One region of the Cloacibacillus sp. An23 genome, then DNA from elsewhere that is predicted to be linked to it. Evidence: riboswitches for the same ligand, from Rfam matches in the RefSeq annotation. Region 1 holds a riboswitch; the other holds the start of a gene.

Region 1 (7,616 bases):
CGGCGCGCACGTCCGTGTCTTCGTCATCGCCGTCTACGATGCGCCCGCCGACCCAGTAGGCTTCTCCGCCGAACGGCGTCTTTATCACGGTGATCTTGTCATGATAGCGGCGTTTGCCCTTGCGCGCGAGCTTTACGCCGCGCAGCTCTTCGAGCGGTACGTTCGGCACGTTGACGTTGTAGAATACGCCCTCGCCCATCGGGTGTTTTTGCGTCCATTCGAGTATTTCGAGCGCAGCGCGCGAGGCCGTGGAGAAATGCAGCTCCGCGTCGCGCGAGCCGCAGACGAGCGAGACCGCCATCGCCGGAAGTCCCGCAATCACGCCCTCCATCGCAGCGCAGGCCGTGCCGGAGTAGGTGATGTCGTCGCCGAGGTTCGGCCCGCGGTTTATGCCTGAAATCACTACATCGGCAGGAAATTTAAGCGCTTCGAGCGCCATTATCACGGAGTCGGTCGGCGTGCCGTCGCAGCACCACGCCTCGAGCCCCCCTGTCAGCGCCGCGTCCGCGCGCTTGATCTGGAGCGGCCTGTCCATCGTCATGGAATGCCCCGACGCGCTGCGCTCCCTGTCGGGCGCGCAGACTAGCGTCTCGTATCCGGCGGACGAGAGGGCGCGCGCCAGTTCAAGTATGCCTTCGGCGTAGACGCCGTCGTCGTTGGTGACAAGTATCTTTTTCACGGATTTCCTCCTAGAACATGACGATGTGGAACAGCACGGTCATTATCGGATACATGATGTACGGGAATATGCCGAGCACGAGCAGGCCGACGACGACGAACATGCCGTAGCGTTCGAGCCAGTAGTAGTATTTCATGCACTGGTACGGAAGCAGCACGTAGAGTATGCGCGAGCCGTCGAGCGGCGGTATCGGGATGATGTTGAAGGCCGCGAGGCCGAGGTTGATGTATATCATCAGAAGTATGAACTGCTGCGCGCCCCAGCTCATGAACAGGCCGGGGAAGAAGTTCACGAGCCTCGCGCAGACGAACGCCGTCAGCAGGTTGCCTACGACGCCCGCGAGACTGACGATTATTATGTCGCGCTTCGGGTGCTTGAAGTAGCGCGTGTCTATCGGCACGGGCTTCGCCCAGCCGAAGCGGAAGAGCAGAAGGCAGAGCGCGCCTATCGGGTCGATATGGTCGAGCGGGTTGAGCGAGAGCCGTCCCTCGCGCTCAGCGGTCGGGTCGCCGAGCAGCTTCGCGGCGAAGCCGTGGCAGAATTCGTGAAAAGTTATCGCCCATAGCACTGCGGGGACGCTGAGCAGCAGGTTCGCAAATCCGCCGGGCGAGAAAATGTGTCCTAACATCGACTCACATCCTTATATCCAATTACCGGCCTATTCTATCATGTTAAGCGGCGGGCGGCACGCGCCAAGCGGCGGAGCTAGAATGCGTCGTTCCACGTCCAGCAGAGGCCGAGCGTGCCGTAGCCGCACGAGACATCGACGCGCCCGTCCCCGTCTACGCGGTTGCTCACGGCGTAGGGGAAGCCGTAACTAAGTTCCGCGCAGGAAAGCGGCCAGCGCACGCCCGATATGCAGACGCCTTCGCAGCGCGGCGAAAACGAGAGCAGCGAGACGGCCTTCGGCTTCCTCGCAAACTCGAGCGAATAGCTCTGCGGCCCGTGAAGGAAGAGCAGCCCTTCGTGGTCGTCGGCCGCGCAGAGCTGAACGCCTCGCGGCGCGAGGTTCAAAAAAGATATGACGAGGCTCCATAAATGGTCGAATCTCCCGCCGAGCGCGCCGGTCAGAAACAATTTTTTCCCGTTATTTTTATGCGATTCAACAAATATTTTCAGAGCGAGCTGAAAATCCGTCAGATCCTTGTCGCTCTGATACTCGCGCACCGGCGCGCCGTTCTCCTCGGCCCAGCGCCACGCCTCCGCGCTTCCGCTGTCTCGGTCGCCGACGAGCATCGCGGGGACTATCCCCGCCGCGCGGCAGGCTTCTACTCCCCTGTCCACGGCCCACACTTCGCCGTACTCCGCGGCGCGCGCGAGAAATTCAGGCGACGGCGCGCGCCCGCCGAGGACCATCACGCAGAGGCCGCCCTCCGCGATATTTTCGTTTTCTATGGCAATTCCAGGAAGTTCCATACGTTTCACAGCAAGCCCGCCTTTCCGTGAAGTTTGTAGCAACGCGCGCCGCCTTTGTCAAGTTGACAGCGCCGCCGCGCGGGCAGATAATTTATTGAAGGCTCTCCGGGGGAGCGCAAAGCTGAGAGGAAGGCTACTTCGACCCCAGACCTGATCCGGTCAACGCCGGCGTAGGAAGCGAGGCTTTGTATGACGATTTTACGCCCCGCGCACGATGCGGGGCTTTTTTGATAAGGAGGAACGGATTTGAGACAGGGCATATACAGAGGCGTCGCGATGACGGTCGCCGGCAGCGATTCAGGCGGCGGCGCGGGCATACAGGCGGATTTGAAAACTTTCGCCGCGCTCAAGATATTCGGAACGTCGGCGATAACTGCGGTGACGGTGCAGAATTCGCTCGGCGTGAGCGGCATACACTCCGTGCCGCCGGAGATTGTGAAGGCGCAGATACTCGCGGTCGGGCGCGACTTCCCGCTCGACGCCGTGAAGACGGGGATGCTCGGCAATCGCGCGGACATCAGCGCCGCGGCGGAAGGGCTCGCCGAACTCGGCATAAAAAAGATAGTAGTCGATCCAGTGATGGTCGCGCAGAGCGGAGACTCTCTGCTCGAGGCGGACGCTGTGGAGGCGGTGAAAAGCATAATCGTCCCCATGGCTATGATTGTGACGCCGAACCTGCCCGAAGCCGAGAAGCTGACAGGCGCGGCCGTGCGCACCGTCGAGGATATGAAGGATGCGGCGGCGCAGATAGCGAAGCTCGGCTGCGGCGCGGTGCTCGTCAAAGGCGGGCATCTCGGAGGCGAGCCGGAGACTATCACCGACGTGCTATACGCGGACGGGAAGATGACGCTATTCGAGGACAAGCGCATCGACACGACCGCGAACCACGGCACGGGCTGCACTCTTAGCTCCGCGATAGCGGCGGAGCTCGTGGCCGGCTGCGGACTCGCCGAGGCAGTGCGCCGCGCGCGGCTTTACCTGCGCGCCGGGCTGCATTACGGCGTGACGGCCGGCCACGGAGCGGGATGCCTCGGCCACGCTGTGACTATGCCGTGGATAGAAATAATCAATGGCTAAGCCGCTGGTCTATCAGATAACGAACACCGTCTCGGCGCAGCTCCAGGCGGACTGCGTGGCCCTGCTCGGCGGCGTCTCGATAATGTCGCCGCAGCCGGAAGAGGCGGCCGAAATCGCCGCGGCCTGCGACGCCCTGCTGATAAACATCGGCACGCCGCCCGGCCGCGCGCGCGAGCTGTACCTCGCGGCGGCGCGCGCGGCGGCTGAGCACGAACGTCCGATAGTCATGGACGCGGTGGGTTACGGCTTCTCGCGCTTCCGCACGGAGGCGGCGGACGCGCTGCTCTCCGAAATAAAGTTTTCCGTCATAAAGGGGAATTTTTCCGAAATCGCGGCGCTCTGCGGCGAGGGCGCGGCCCCGCGCGGCGTGTCGAGCGAATGCGGCGAGGCTGGGGCGGCCGGGATAGTCGCGGAGTGCGCGAAAAAATACCGAGCCGCGGTCTACTGCACCGGCGAGCTCGATTTTATATCGGACGGAGAAAAAAGCGAGACGGTAAGCGGCGGCTCGAAGCTGCTCGCCATGACGAGCGGCATAGGATGCGCGCTCGGCAGCGCGACGGCTCTCTTCTGCTCGCGCGAAGCTCCGTTCGAAGCCTCGCTGCACGCGCTGAAGCTCTTCCGGCGCGCCGCGGCGCTCGCCGAGAAGGACAGCGCCTCGGCCGGCCCATACTCGTTCCGCACGGCCTTCATGGATTGGCTCGCCGAGCTTCATTCGGAGGAAGAGAAAAATGTACGATAGAAAAAAACTCGCGGAAAAGCTTCGCCTTTACGTGATATGCGGAGAGGGCGACGCGCCGGAGGCCGTTATAGAAAAGACGCGCGCCGCGCTCGCGGGAGGCGCTACGGCCGTGCAGCTTCGAGTAAAGAGCTGGACGGGGCGCGAAACCTACGGGACGGCGCTCGCTCTGAAAAAGCTCTGCGCGGAGCGCGGCGCGCTTTTCGTCGTCAACGACAGGCTCGACATAGCGCTCGCCGCCCACGCCGACGGAGTACACCTCGGGCAGAAAGACCTTCCCGTGGACGCGGCCCGCGCGATCGCGGGGCCGGACTTCATAATCGGAGGCACGGCGCGCACTCCGGAGCTAGCGCGCGAGGCCGAGCGGCTCGGCGCGGACTACGTAGGCTGCGGCGCGGCCTTCGGCACGGCGACGAAGGGCGACGCCGTCGTCATAGGACCCGACGGAATCAAAAATACGCTCTCCGCGATAAGCATCCCCTCGGTCGCGATAGGCGGCATAGAGCTGTCCAACGTCCGCGAGCTCGCGGGCTGCGGCGCGAGCGGCATATCGCTCTCCGGCGCGGTCATGCGCGCGGAAGACCCCGAAGCCGCGGCCGGCGCTCTGATAAACGAGATAAACAAATATTTTTAATTAAAGAAGCGAAAAAATGAGAAACGACAAAAACGACATACTTCTGAAAAAAGCCGTGCTCGCGGGCGCGCTCGCGGCCGCTGGCGTCGTGCTATCCGTCGTCTCCATACCGATGGGGCCGACGAAATGCTTCCCGTTCCAGCACACGATAAACGTCCTCGCCGGAATCGTCCTCGGCCCGTGGTGGGCCGTCGGCGCGGCCTTCACGACGAGCGTCATCCGCAACCTGCTCGGCACGGGCAGCCTCTTCGCCTTCCCCGGCAGCATGTTCGGCGCGCTCTTCGTCGGCCTCGCGGCACGCGCTCTACCGGAAAAGTACAGGATAGCCGCCGCCTGCGCGGAGCCCGCCGGCACTGGCATAGTGGGCGCGTGGGTGGGCGCAAAGCTGCTCGGCCCCGCGATAGGCAAAAGCGTCGGATTTTATTTCTTCTCCGGTTCGTTCCTGATAAGCTCCGTCCCCGGAGCCGTCATCGGCGCGGCCCTCGTCTGGGCGCTCAACAGGAGGCGGAACGTTACGCGCACCTTCTGAAGCATGATGTAGCTGGGAATCCATAAAGCAAAGGAGAAACCGTGATGAAGCTGAACAGCGAAAAATACCCTGACATCGAGTACACCCCCGGCGAAGAGATTTTCCTCGGCAAGGGCGAAGCGGGACAGCCGTTCTGGTTCGACGTGGAAGAGACGTTGACCGCGGACGAAGCGGCGATGGAAAGAGCCGCCCTGATGCTCGACCGCGTGGACGAGCTTGAGGCAGCGGCGAAGAAATTTCTGAAAGAGACGCTCGCGGACGAAGAGAGCGAAGACTACGCAACCGTCGCCTATTTCATGGAATTTCACCGCGACGAGCTGGAGGCGGAGGACACGGCGAAGCTGTTCCCAGTGGACGACACGACGGCGCTGTCGTTTTCAGAGATGGCAGACTACCTCCGCGTCGACCGCTTCGGAAGCATTGCAGACGCGAAAACGGGCGAGCAAGGGTTCATAATGGACTTGAATTTCAATCCAGAAATCACAGACGAGCTAATGGTGATATATTTCGACGCTGACGGCAACGTCGCCTGCGTCGCGCACGAAAGCTGAAATTTATAAAAAATGCGCGCCCCGCTGAGATTTGCGTGGGGACGTGCATTTTTTGCTTCAAGCATTAAATCGACGTCAGGCCAGTTTTGTAAGCTCAGGCAGAACCTGGAAATACCCGAAAAGCCATACGGCGGCAATCAGCGCCGTCAGATAGAGCGCAAAAGCCGCAGCGCGTTTCGCCCCTGCTTTCGACGAGCCGCGCCAGCCTCACTCCGTACTTCGTAAACACAAAGACGTTCGCCGCGAAGGCGATTATGAAAACGAAGCCGCCCGCATCGAAAGCATGAAGCGGGCGGGGAAATACTGCGCGAGCGGAAATTGACGCTTCTGACTGCGGTTTCGATCGGGAGCGGAAATTTCTTCGCCTCCGCTTCTTTTGACGCGCTTATAGCTTTTTCAGCTTTTCGCCGAGTTCGCGCGCCTTTTGCTTCCATTCTTCCTCCGTGCCGTCGTTGACGAGCACGAAATCGGCCTTCGCCATCTTTTCATAGCTTGGCGTCAGCTTCGCCTCGCGGCGCGCGACCTCCCCGGCGTCCCAGTTGCGCTTCGCGTTGCGCGCGACGCGCTTGTCGAAGGGCGCGGCGGCGTAGACGACGTAATCGAGCCACTCATCGTGGCCGCCCTCGTAGAGCAGAGGGATTTCGACTATCGTCCAGCCTTTCGATTCGCGCGCCAGTTTTTTCAGTTCTTCGCCTGTGCGTTTATGTATCAGCGCTGAGGCGAATTTATATTCTCCGGCGTCGTTGAATATTTTAGCAGCTATTTTAGCCCAGAGCGTCCTGTGGTCCGGCTCGTCGAAAAATCCAGCGCCCCAGCGCTTCTCGGCCTCGACGCGCACCTCGGGCACGTCCCACATTGAGCGCGCGACAGTGTCCGCGTCTATGACGTTCGCGCCCATTTCGCGCCAGACCGAGCAGAGCGTACTCTTACCAGCGCCAACGTCGCCTGTCAGACCGATTGTCGGCATTATTTTTCTCCCATGCTTCATCTGTAAATTCTTTAACCTCTTGTGGAATTTCACCTAAGAATCGAGACATACTATTATGCTGCCAGCCTCCAAAGAGCATACGGGATGCTGCACAACTCATATATAAACGTTCCCTCGCTCGTGTCATGCCTACATAACAAAGGCGGCGTTCTTCAGATATATCGCCAACGCCTTCAACAGCACGTGCAGTTGGAAAAATTCCTTCTTCCATACCAGCCATAAATACAACCGGATATTCAAGTCCTTTAGCTGCATGCAGAGTCAACATACTCACAGAGTCTTGAATCATTTCCGAAGAGTCTTGGTCTGTCATCAACGGTAGTTCTGTCAATGCGTCTACAATATTACTTTCAGGCGTAATCAAAGAGAGTATTTCCATGACATTTTCGATACGCTCTTCCCAGTCATCATGATATTTATCATGCAAATAATTTTCATATCCATTTGTGTACAATATTGCACGTATCGCATCACCAGTGTTGTTCTTATTTGCTAAAATAGCAAGCATATCTGAAGCCAGAGACTTCGCACCTAACGCTGGTTTACTCTTAAGGCGTGCACCAGTCCTCTCAACTTCACGCCAAAGTTCTTCAGCGCTTTCATGAATCATTTTCGACATTGCATCTTGGAGTTTTGCTATACTCGATTCACCAAGACCTCGTGCTGGTATTTTGGCAACACGCGCAAGTGAAATTCCATCAAGCGGATTAACTGCAAGACGTAACATTGAAATAGCATCTTTTACCTCAGGACGTTCATAAAAAGCTACTCCGCGTATAATTTTATGAGGGATTGAGTGCCGCAGAAGGGAGTTTTCCATAACAGCACTCATAGCATTTATACGATAAAGTATTGCCATTTCTCCATAACGATAACCTTCATCGTGCAATTTCTCTATACATGTCGCAATCCATTCATTTTCGTCTTCATTATCTGATAAGCGCTTCACCTGAATTTTGCACCCGCGCTCCGACGCCGTCCACAGATCCTTTGGGTGACGGTCGTC
Region 2 (7,616 bases), on a different contig from region 1:
TCCGCACAGAGCCCCATCTCGGCGAGCACCTCGGGGCTCGGGCCGGAGCAGCCGTAGCGCGTCACGCCGAGGTTCTTTATTTTTACGGCCTTTCCGGCGCGCGCGAAGGCGAGCGCGGCTATGGCGCCGATGCCGGTCTCGGCGTGGTGGTCCTCCGCCGTCAGCAGCGGCATATCGCCTACGAGCTCGAATAGTTTTTCCGTATCCATCGAGAGCGGCGTCGCGCAGTGCAGCACCTTCGCGCTGACGCCATCTTTCGCAAGCGCCTCCGCGGCTTCGACGGCGCGGCCAGCGAGGTGCCCCATCGTGAGTATCGTCACGTCCGTCCCGTCGCGCAGCACGTCTATCGCGCCGTCGCGGAATTCGTAGTCTCCGCCGAAGAACGGCGTCCCGTCTTCTTTAAGCACTACGGGCAGCACGCTGCGCCCCATCGCGAGGCAGATGTTGCCGGGCTGCGTCAGCATCCAGCGCGTAGCCCTGTCGGTCTGGTTCGGGTCGGCGGGCACGACGACGCGCCAGCCGAAGGTGTTGCGGAACAGGCCGACGTAGTCGATGCACTGGTGAGTCATGCCGTCCTCGCCGACGTCGAGGCCGCTGTGGGTCAGCACCGTCTTGATTCCCGCGCGGTTGATGTCGTTGAGGCGCTGCTGGTTGTAGACCTCGTCGCTTCCGAATACGCCGAAGTCGGCCCACACCGCTACGACTCCCGCCGCCGACGCAGCGCCCGCCGCCGTCGCGGTCGTGTGCTCCTGTATGCCCGCCTCGACGAAATTATCGGGGCAGACCTTGGCGAAGCTGTCGACCTTGACGGAGCCCGCGAGGTCGCAGTCGAAGACGAGCACAGGCGTCGCGCCCTCTTTCTTGTAGTTCAGCTCGCCTACCTCCGCGAGCGCCTTGCCGAAGGCTCCGCGGTTGTCCTTCTTGTCGTCCTTCGTGTATGTGTGCGGCGTCCCCGTGTCGAGCGATGCGGGCTCGTGCTTCACGCTGCGCCCTTTCGGCAGCGGCCCCTTGCGCGCTTCAAGCGCCGCGTTGAAAATCTCCATGCTCCCGCCGAGTTCCATGAGCGCGGTTTCGAGCTTGTCGCCAGAGGCAGGCTTCCCGTGGTAGTCGGGGATCCCCTCCATGAAGGAGACGCCCTTGCCCATCACGGTGTGGCAGAGGATGACGGTCGGGACTTCGGAGGCCGCGGCCGTTTTCATCGCTTTGTAGAGCTCCGCGTAGTCGTGGCCGCAGCACTCGATTATCTTCCAGCCGTCGGCGGCCCAAAGCGCGCGGAGGTCGACCGGCATGACGTCGCCGAGATGGCCGCTTATCTGAATGTCGTTCCAGTCTACGAGCGCGGTGAGGCTCGTGAGCTTTTCCTTGACGGTGATGCGGCGCGCCTCGGCTATCTGCCCTTTTACCTGTTCGCCGTCGCCCATGACGACCCACGTGCGCGCCTTCGAGCCGCGAGCGCGAGCCGCGAGAGCGAAACCGACGCCGGCGGAGAGTCCCTGCCCGAGGTTGCCAGTTCCCCAGTCCACTCCGGGAACGTCGCGCTCGACGTGTCCCTGGTACGGGCTGCCCGTGCGGCGGAAATTCGCCGCCATCTCCTTCGCGTCGAAGAAACCGTACTCGGCGAGCGCCGCGTAGAAGCCTGCGGAGGTGTGTCCGTGGCTCACGACGATGCGGTCGCGCTCCGGCGAGTCCGCAAGCTCGGGCGAGACGTTCGCCGCGCCGAGCAGCGTCATATATATATCCATCGAGGACAGAGCGCCGGCCGGATGTCCGCTCTTCGCGGCAGACGTCGCGACGACGGCCCACATGCGCGCGCGCCGCGCCGCTTCCGCAAGTTTCGCAGCGCCTTCCGCGCTTATGCTTTCGGCCTGAAAGTTGCGTATCTCTTCAGCGATATTCATTTTATAGAAAACTCCTCTCCCCGTTGCGGGAATTGTGTGAACACACTTAGCTTTATTCTACTACCAAAAGAGACCGCTGTGTTGTAATTTTTTCGGCGGCGGCGCGTCGCGCGCGTGTTGACAAAGGCGCGCGCGGGTGTTCTAATAAACGCGAGCAAGCGGGGGAGCCCGGAGGACGGGCTGAGAGGAAGCGGACGCTTCGACCCTTCGACCTGATGCGGGTAATGCCGCCGTAGGAAGATTCGGCTGTTTGAAGTCTTTTAGCGGGAAGCGTCCGTGTCGGCGCTTCCCGCTATTTTTATGAAAGAGAGTGAACGCTGCATGACTTACGTAACGCAGATGGAAGCCGCGAGAAATTCGGTAATCACGAAAGAGATGGAGGCCGCCGCCGCGAAGGAGGGAATCGCGCCCGCGGAGCTGATGCGCCAGATGGCGGAGGGACGCGCGATAATCCCGTGCAACAAGCGCCACGCCTGCATATCGCCGAGCGCCGTAGGCGCGGCTCTGAAAACTAAGATAAACGTCAATCTCGGCACATCGCGCGACATGACCGACATGGAGATGGAGTTCGAGAAGGTCAAGAGCGCCGTCGATATGGGCGCGGAGGCGATAATGGACCTCAGCTCATTCGGCGACACGCGCAAGTTCCGCCGCTACCTCACGGAGAACTGTCCCGCGATGATCGGCACCGTACCGATATACGACGCGGTCGTCTACTACCACAAGCCGCTCGCGCAGATAACGACCGACGAATGGATAGACATAGTGCGGATGCACGCGGAGGACGGCGTGGACTTCATGACGATACACTGCGGCATGAACCGCGACAACGCGGCGAAGTTCAAGCGCAACAAGCGCCTCACTAACATCGTCTCGCGCGGCGGCTCGATAATGTTCGCGTGGATGGAGATGACGGGGAAAGAAAATCCGTTCTTCGAGCGCTTCGACGAGATTCTCGAAATCTGCCGCGAGTACGACGTGACGCTGAGCCTCGGCGACGCCTGCCGCCCGGGCTGCCTCGCCGACGCGACCGACGCGCCGCAGATAGGCGAGCTCATCACGCTCGGCGAGCTGACGAAACGGGCGTGGGCGCGCGACGTGCAGATAATGATAGAAGGCCCGGGCCACATGCCGCTCAACCAGATAGCGGCGAACATGGAAATCGAAAAGACTCTCTGCCACGGCGCGCCGTTCTACGTTCTCGGCCCGATAGTCACCGACGTCGCGCCGGGCTACGACCACATCACCTCGGCGATAGGCGGCGCGATAGCGGCCTCGCACGGCGCGGCCTTCCTCTGCTACGTGACGCCGGCCGAGCATCTGCGCCTGCCCGACGTGAACGACGTCAAAGAAGGGATAATCGCCGCGCGCATAGCCGCGCACGCCGCCGACATAGCGAAGGGCGTGCCGGGCGCGGCCGAGTGGGACTATAAGATGAGCGAAGCGCGCAAGCGCCTCGACTGGGAGGGAATGTTCGCCCTCGCGATGGACCCCGAGAAGGCGCGCCGCTACCGCGCCGAGTCGAAGCCGGAGAAGGAAGACACGTGCAGCATGTGCGGCAACTTCTGCGCAGTGAAGAACACGAACAGGATACTCGACGGCGAGATAGTCTCAATATTCGACGAATAAGGGGCCGCGCGCCCGCCGCGCGAAGGAAAGGCAAAAAACGCTCCCGCCACGCGCGGGAGCGTTTTCGTATGGATCGTGGAAAATTTCGGAACGCGGCGCGGCGGCGTGAATTACGCGCACCGCCGCCGGACGCTCGCCGTAGCGGCGCGCGAAGCAGGAACACGGCAAAACGCCGAAGGCTCCGGCGCTTGAGACGGAAAGGGTGAAGCCCGCAGACTTCTACGAAATCCGCGCCGCGCGCGCAAAACGCGAAGGCTTCGCCAGCGCGGCGGCGCTTCCGTAAAGTTATGAAGATTTTCCGAATCCGCGGAAATCATGCGCGCGCCCAGCAGACGACCGCGGCCCGCAGGAATTTTCAGAATCGGCAAAAGTTACGCGCGCTTTGCGGCGTTTTCCAAAAACACCGGACTTTGCGTAGATCAGAGGACATTGATATTTTTTATTTCTTCTTCGCGTTCGCGAGATACCACGGGAACTTCTCCGCCATGCCGGGGCGGCGCGGGATTCCCTTCTGCTCAGCGCCGGTCTTGTCCCAGACGACGACGCAACGGGCCATATCCTCGAGCTCGTAGCGCACGAGGCGCGGCTCGGAGAGGCCGAGCGTCTTCCATTTGCCGGCGGCCGGCGCTAGTTCTTCCGCCGCCTTCGGCCCTTTGAAGGCGAGCAGCCTTCCGCCGCGCTTCACGAACGGCGTGAGATATTCCGCGAGCACGCCCGCGGCGCACACGGCGCGCGCCGCAGCCGCGTCGAACTTTCCGGCCTGCTTTTTCGCGTAGTCTTCGGAGCGGGCGCAGACGACTGTGATGTTGGCAAGCCCCATAGCGAGCGCCATCTTCTCGACGAGCGCGCACTTTCGCGTGATGCTGTCGAGCAGCGTCACATTCAGCCCGGGCCTGCACACGGCCCAGACTATTCCCGGAAGGCCGCCGCCCGTGCCGACGTCTATGACCGCGCCGCGCTGCGGCAGCAGCGGCACTACGGACGCGCAGTCGGCTACGTGCGCGCGCCAGAGCGTCTCTTCGTCGGACGGCCCCGTGAGCCGCGCCAGCTCGTTCGCTTTTGCAAGCAGCGATACGTATCGCCGAAGCCGCTCCTCGTTCTCGTCAAGGATTTTTTTTATCTCCGCCGCGTTGATGCTTTCGCCCATGCGCGCGCCTCCTTTGTATTTTTCAAAACGCATATTCTCTAAGAACGGCGCCATTGTATAATAATAGCACGACCGGCAGCGATGGGAGGCTGATCCATGAACACTTTTGAGAACGGCTCGAAGTCTAAGAACGGAAGGCTGAGCGTTATAGAGCTCAGCGGCACGTGGCGCGAGATGGGGCGCCAGTACGGCGCGCTGATGGCGGAGGAGCTCCGCCACATTTATGAAAAGGGAGTCGGCCGCCTGCTCGCCGAGGCTGAGAACGCGGAGGAGCACGCGCTGTCCGCCGCGAAGTTCTTCGCGAATTATCCCTATAAATTCAAGTCTCTGATGCGGGGCATGAGCGAGACCTCGGGGCTTACGCTCGACGAGCTGAAGCTGGTCAACGCGATAGAGGTCATAGCGGCGCAGTCGCTAGCGCCGCAGCAGTGCACCGGCATCGCGGCGTGGGGCGACTACTCGGACGGTCCGCTCGTATACGGGCGCAACTACGATTACCTGCCGTGGTTCCGCGAGCTCGCGGACGACCTGACGCTCGCCTGTTTCCACCCTGGAGACGGCTCTCTCTCCGTCGCGACGATCGGCTACGCGGGCGAGATATACGCGGTGAACGGCATGAACGAGAAGGGAATCTTCCTCGAGCTCAACAACGGTATGCCGTCGGGCGGCGCTCTGTGGTACGACAGCCGCGTCCCGGCGGTCGTCGAGCTTTTCAGCTTTCTGCTCGAGGCTTCGACGCTCGACGAGATAGAGAGTTTCTTCAAGACTACGAAGGCGAACTTCGCCTACATCGTCGGCGTCGCGGACGGGCAGACGGCGCGCTGCTTCGAGTGGCCCGTCTTCGAGGTCAAGCGCCGCGAGTCGCATTCGCGCCTCGGCCTTACGGTGCTGACGAACCACTTCACGGAGTTCTCGTGGGGGCTTCCGCGCCCCGACGACAAACGTTTCTGGATGACGCGCACGCGCCGCCAGAACCTTCTGACGCTCGCGAAGCACTTCAAGGGCTCGATAAACGACAAGGTGATGAAGGACATCATGGACACGCGCATCGAGGACCTCGGCGCGACGACGGACATGACGCTCTATCAGCTCGTCGCGGTGCCGGAACGCTACGAAATGTGGTTCAAGATGCCCGGCGTGCAGGACTGGAGCCTGGTCGATATGCGCGCTCTGCTGAAGCCGCGCGAGGAGTAAACCATGGGCCAGTATTACGTCGTCTTCGACTGCGGCACGATGGGGACGAAGACGGCTATATATTCGCTCGACGCGGAACGCGTCGCCGAGGCTTACCGCGAGAATAAAATTTCATACCCGAAGCCCGGCTGGGCCGAGATGGACGCGAACGGCTTCGTGGAGAACGTCCGCGAGGGCGTCCGCGAATGCGTATCGAAGTCCGGCGTGAATCCCGCGGAGATACGCGCGATAACGGCGAGCGGGATAATCTGCGGCATAGTCGGCATCGACGAAGAATGGCGTCCCGTCACTCCGTTCGTCTCCTACCTCGACAACCGTGCCGCCGGCGAGGCCGCCTACGTGCGCGCGCACGCTAAGCCAGTATGGGTAAAGGAGAGCGCGAACGCCATCGTGGACGAGTTCATGCCGCCGCTGATACTTCGATGGTTCCTCAATCACTACGAGGGCTTCCGCGAACGCGCGGTGAAGGTCGTAAACAACGGCCCGTTCGTCCTCGGCGCCCTCGCGGGGCTGCGCGCCGGCGAGGCGTTTCTCGACTGGGCGACGATGTCGGGCTGGCTCATCGGCTACGACGCGCGCGAGCGCAAGTGGTCGCGCCGTCAGATGGACGAGCTCGGCATACCGATGGAGATACTTCCGCAGATAGTGAAGCCGTGGCACATCGTCGGCTTCCTGTCGCCCGAGGAGGCCTCTAAGATGGGGCTGCGCGCCGGGATACCGATAGCCGCGGGCGCTGGCGACACGATGCAGTCCGCTCTCGCATCGGGGCTGCTGGAGCCGGGGCTCGCGGCGGACGTGGCGGGCACGGCATCGATATTCGCCGTCGCCGTGGACGGCCCGGACGAGCGCATAACGAACGCTCCGGGCATGATGTTCGCGACGGGGACGCTCGAGGATTCCTATTTCTACTGGAGCATGATACGCGCCGGCGGCCTTTCGCTGCGCTGGTTCCGCGACCGCGTCGCGGGGCGCGCCGGAGATCCGCTCTTTTACGCAGAGATGGACGGGCTCGCGGCGAACGTTCCGGCCGGGGCCAACGGCCTGCTCTTCTATCCGTATCTGCAGGGCGCAGGGCCGGACACGCCGGGAGCCTGCGGAGTATTCGCCGGGTTATTCGGCTCTGCGGACCGCGCCTCCATGTGGCGCGCGATACTCGAGGCGATAGCCTTCGAATACGCGCAGATGATAAAGATCTACCGCGAGTGCGGAATGCCGCTCGACGAGATAATCGGCACCGAGGGCGGCAGCAAGAGCCCGCTCTGGACGCAGATAAAGGCCGACATACTGCGCGGCGCGTACAACATACCGGCGCGCAGCGAGGGCGGCCTCATGGCGGACGCCGCGGTCGCGGCCTACTCCGTAGGCGACATCGGCGACATCAAGGAAACCATGCGCGAGTGGATAACCTTCCGCGGACGCTTCGAGCCCGACGCGAAGGACGCGGCGAAGTACGAAAAAATATTCGCCGAGCGCCAAAAGCTGCTGGCCGGCCCGATGCGCGAGGTGTTCAAAGCGATGGGCAGGATAAGGAACATATGACGAAAGCGGCGAGTCCGCAGAAAATCAGAAAACTACGCGCGCCGCTCCCATAGGGGACGACGCGCGCATATTATGAGGACATGACGAATATACTTTCAGGCAAAAAATTTTCGATACACATACAGGGCTGCCGCACGAACCAGTACGAGGGCGAGGCGATTGCCGCGGCCCTCGAGGCGCACGGCGCGCGGCGCGACGACGAAGCCCCG

Evidence for each region. Region 1 has a riboswitch for thiamine pyrophosphate ahead of thiD (bifunctional hydroxymethylpyrimidine kinase/phosphomethylpyrimidine kinase). Riboswitches for the same ligand answer to the same signal wherever they lie in the genome.
Region 2: linked by a shared signal. The riboswitch ahead of thiC (phosphomethylpyrimidine synthase ThiC) and the one ahead of thiD (bifunctional hydroxymethylpyrimidine kinase/phosphomethylpyrimidine kinase) in region 1 are both predicted to bind thiamine pyrophosphate.

The regions. Positions count from the first base shown of each region.
Region 1 covers NZ_NFJQ01000008.1:11,059-18,674, reverse strand. Annotated here, with positions in the region: gene surE (5'/3'-nucleotidase SurE) at 1-679, opposite strand, end outside; gene B5F39_RS08765 (site-2 protease family protein) at 690-1,307, opposite strand; gene B5F39_RS08760 (thiamine diphosphokinase) at 1,385-2,095, opposite strand; TPP riboswitch at 2,193-2,290, shown strand; gene thiD (bifunctional hydroxymethylpyrimidine kinase/phosphomethylpyrimidine kinase) at 2,342-3,172, shown strand; gene thiM (hydroxyethylthiazole kinase) at 3,165-3,911, shown strand; gene thiE (thiamine phosphate synthase) at 3,901-4,542, shown strand; gene thiW (energy coupling factor transporter S component ThiW) at 4,559-5,071, shown strand; gene B5F39_RS08735 (DUF2004 domain-containing protein) at 5,116-5,622, shown strand; gene coaE (dephospho-CoA kinase) at 6,008-6,589, opposite strand; gene B5F39_RS08725 (UvrD-helicase domain-containing protein) at 6,549-7,616, opposite strand, start outside.
Region 2 covers NZ_NFJQ01000004.1:140,715-148,330, forward strand. Annotated here, with positions in the region: gene B5F39_RS05115 (transketolase) at 1-1,898, opposite strand, end outside; TPP riboswitch at 2,049-2,154, shown strand; gene thiC (phosphomethylpyrimidine synthase ThiC) at 2,220-3,527, shown strand; gene rsmG (16S rRNA (guanine(527)-N(7))-methyltransferase RsmG) at 3,967-4,674, opposite strand; gene B5F39_RS05135 (C45 family peptidase) at 4,771-5,868, shown strand; gene B5F39_RS05140 (FGGY family carbohydrate kinase) at 5,872-7,407, shown strand; gene B5F39_RS05145 (MiaB/RimO family radical SAM methylthiotransferase) at 7,488-7,616, shown strand, end outside.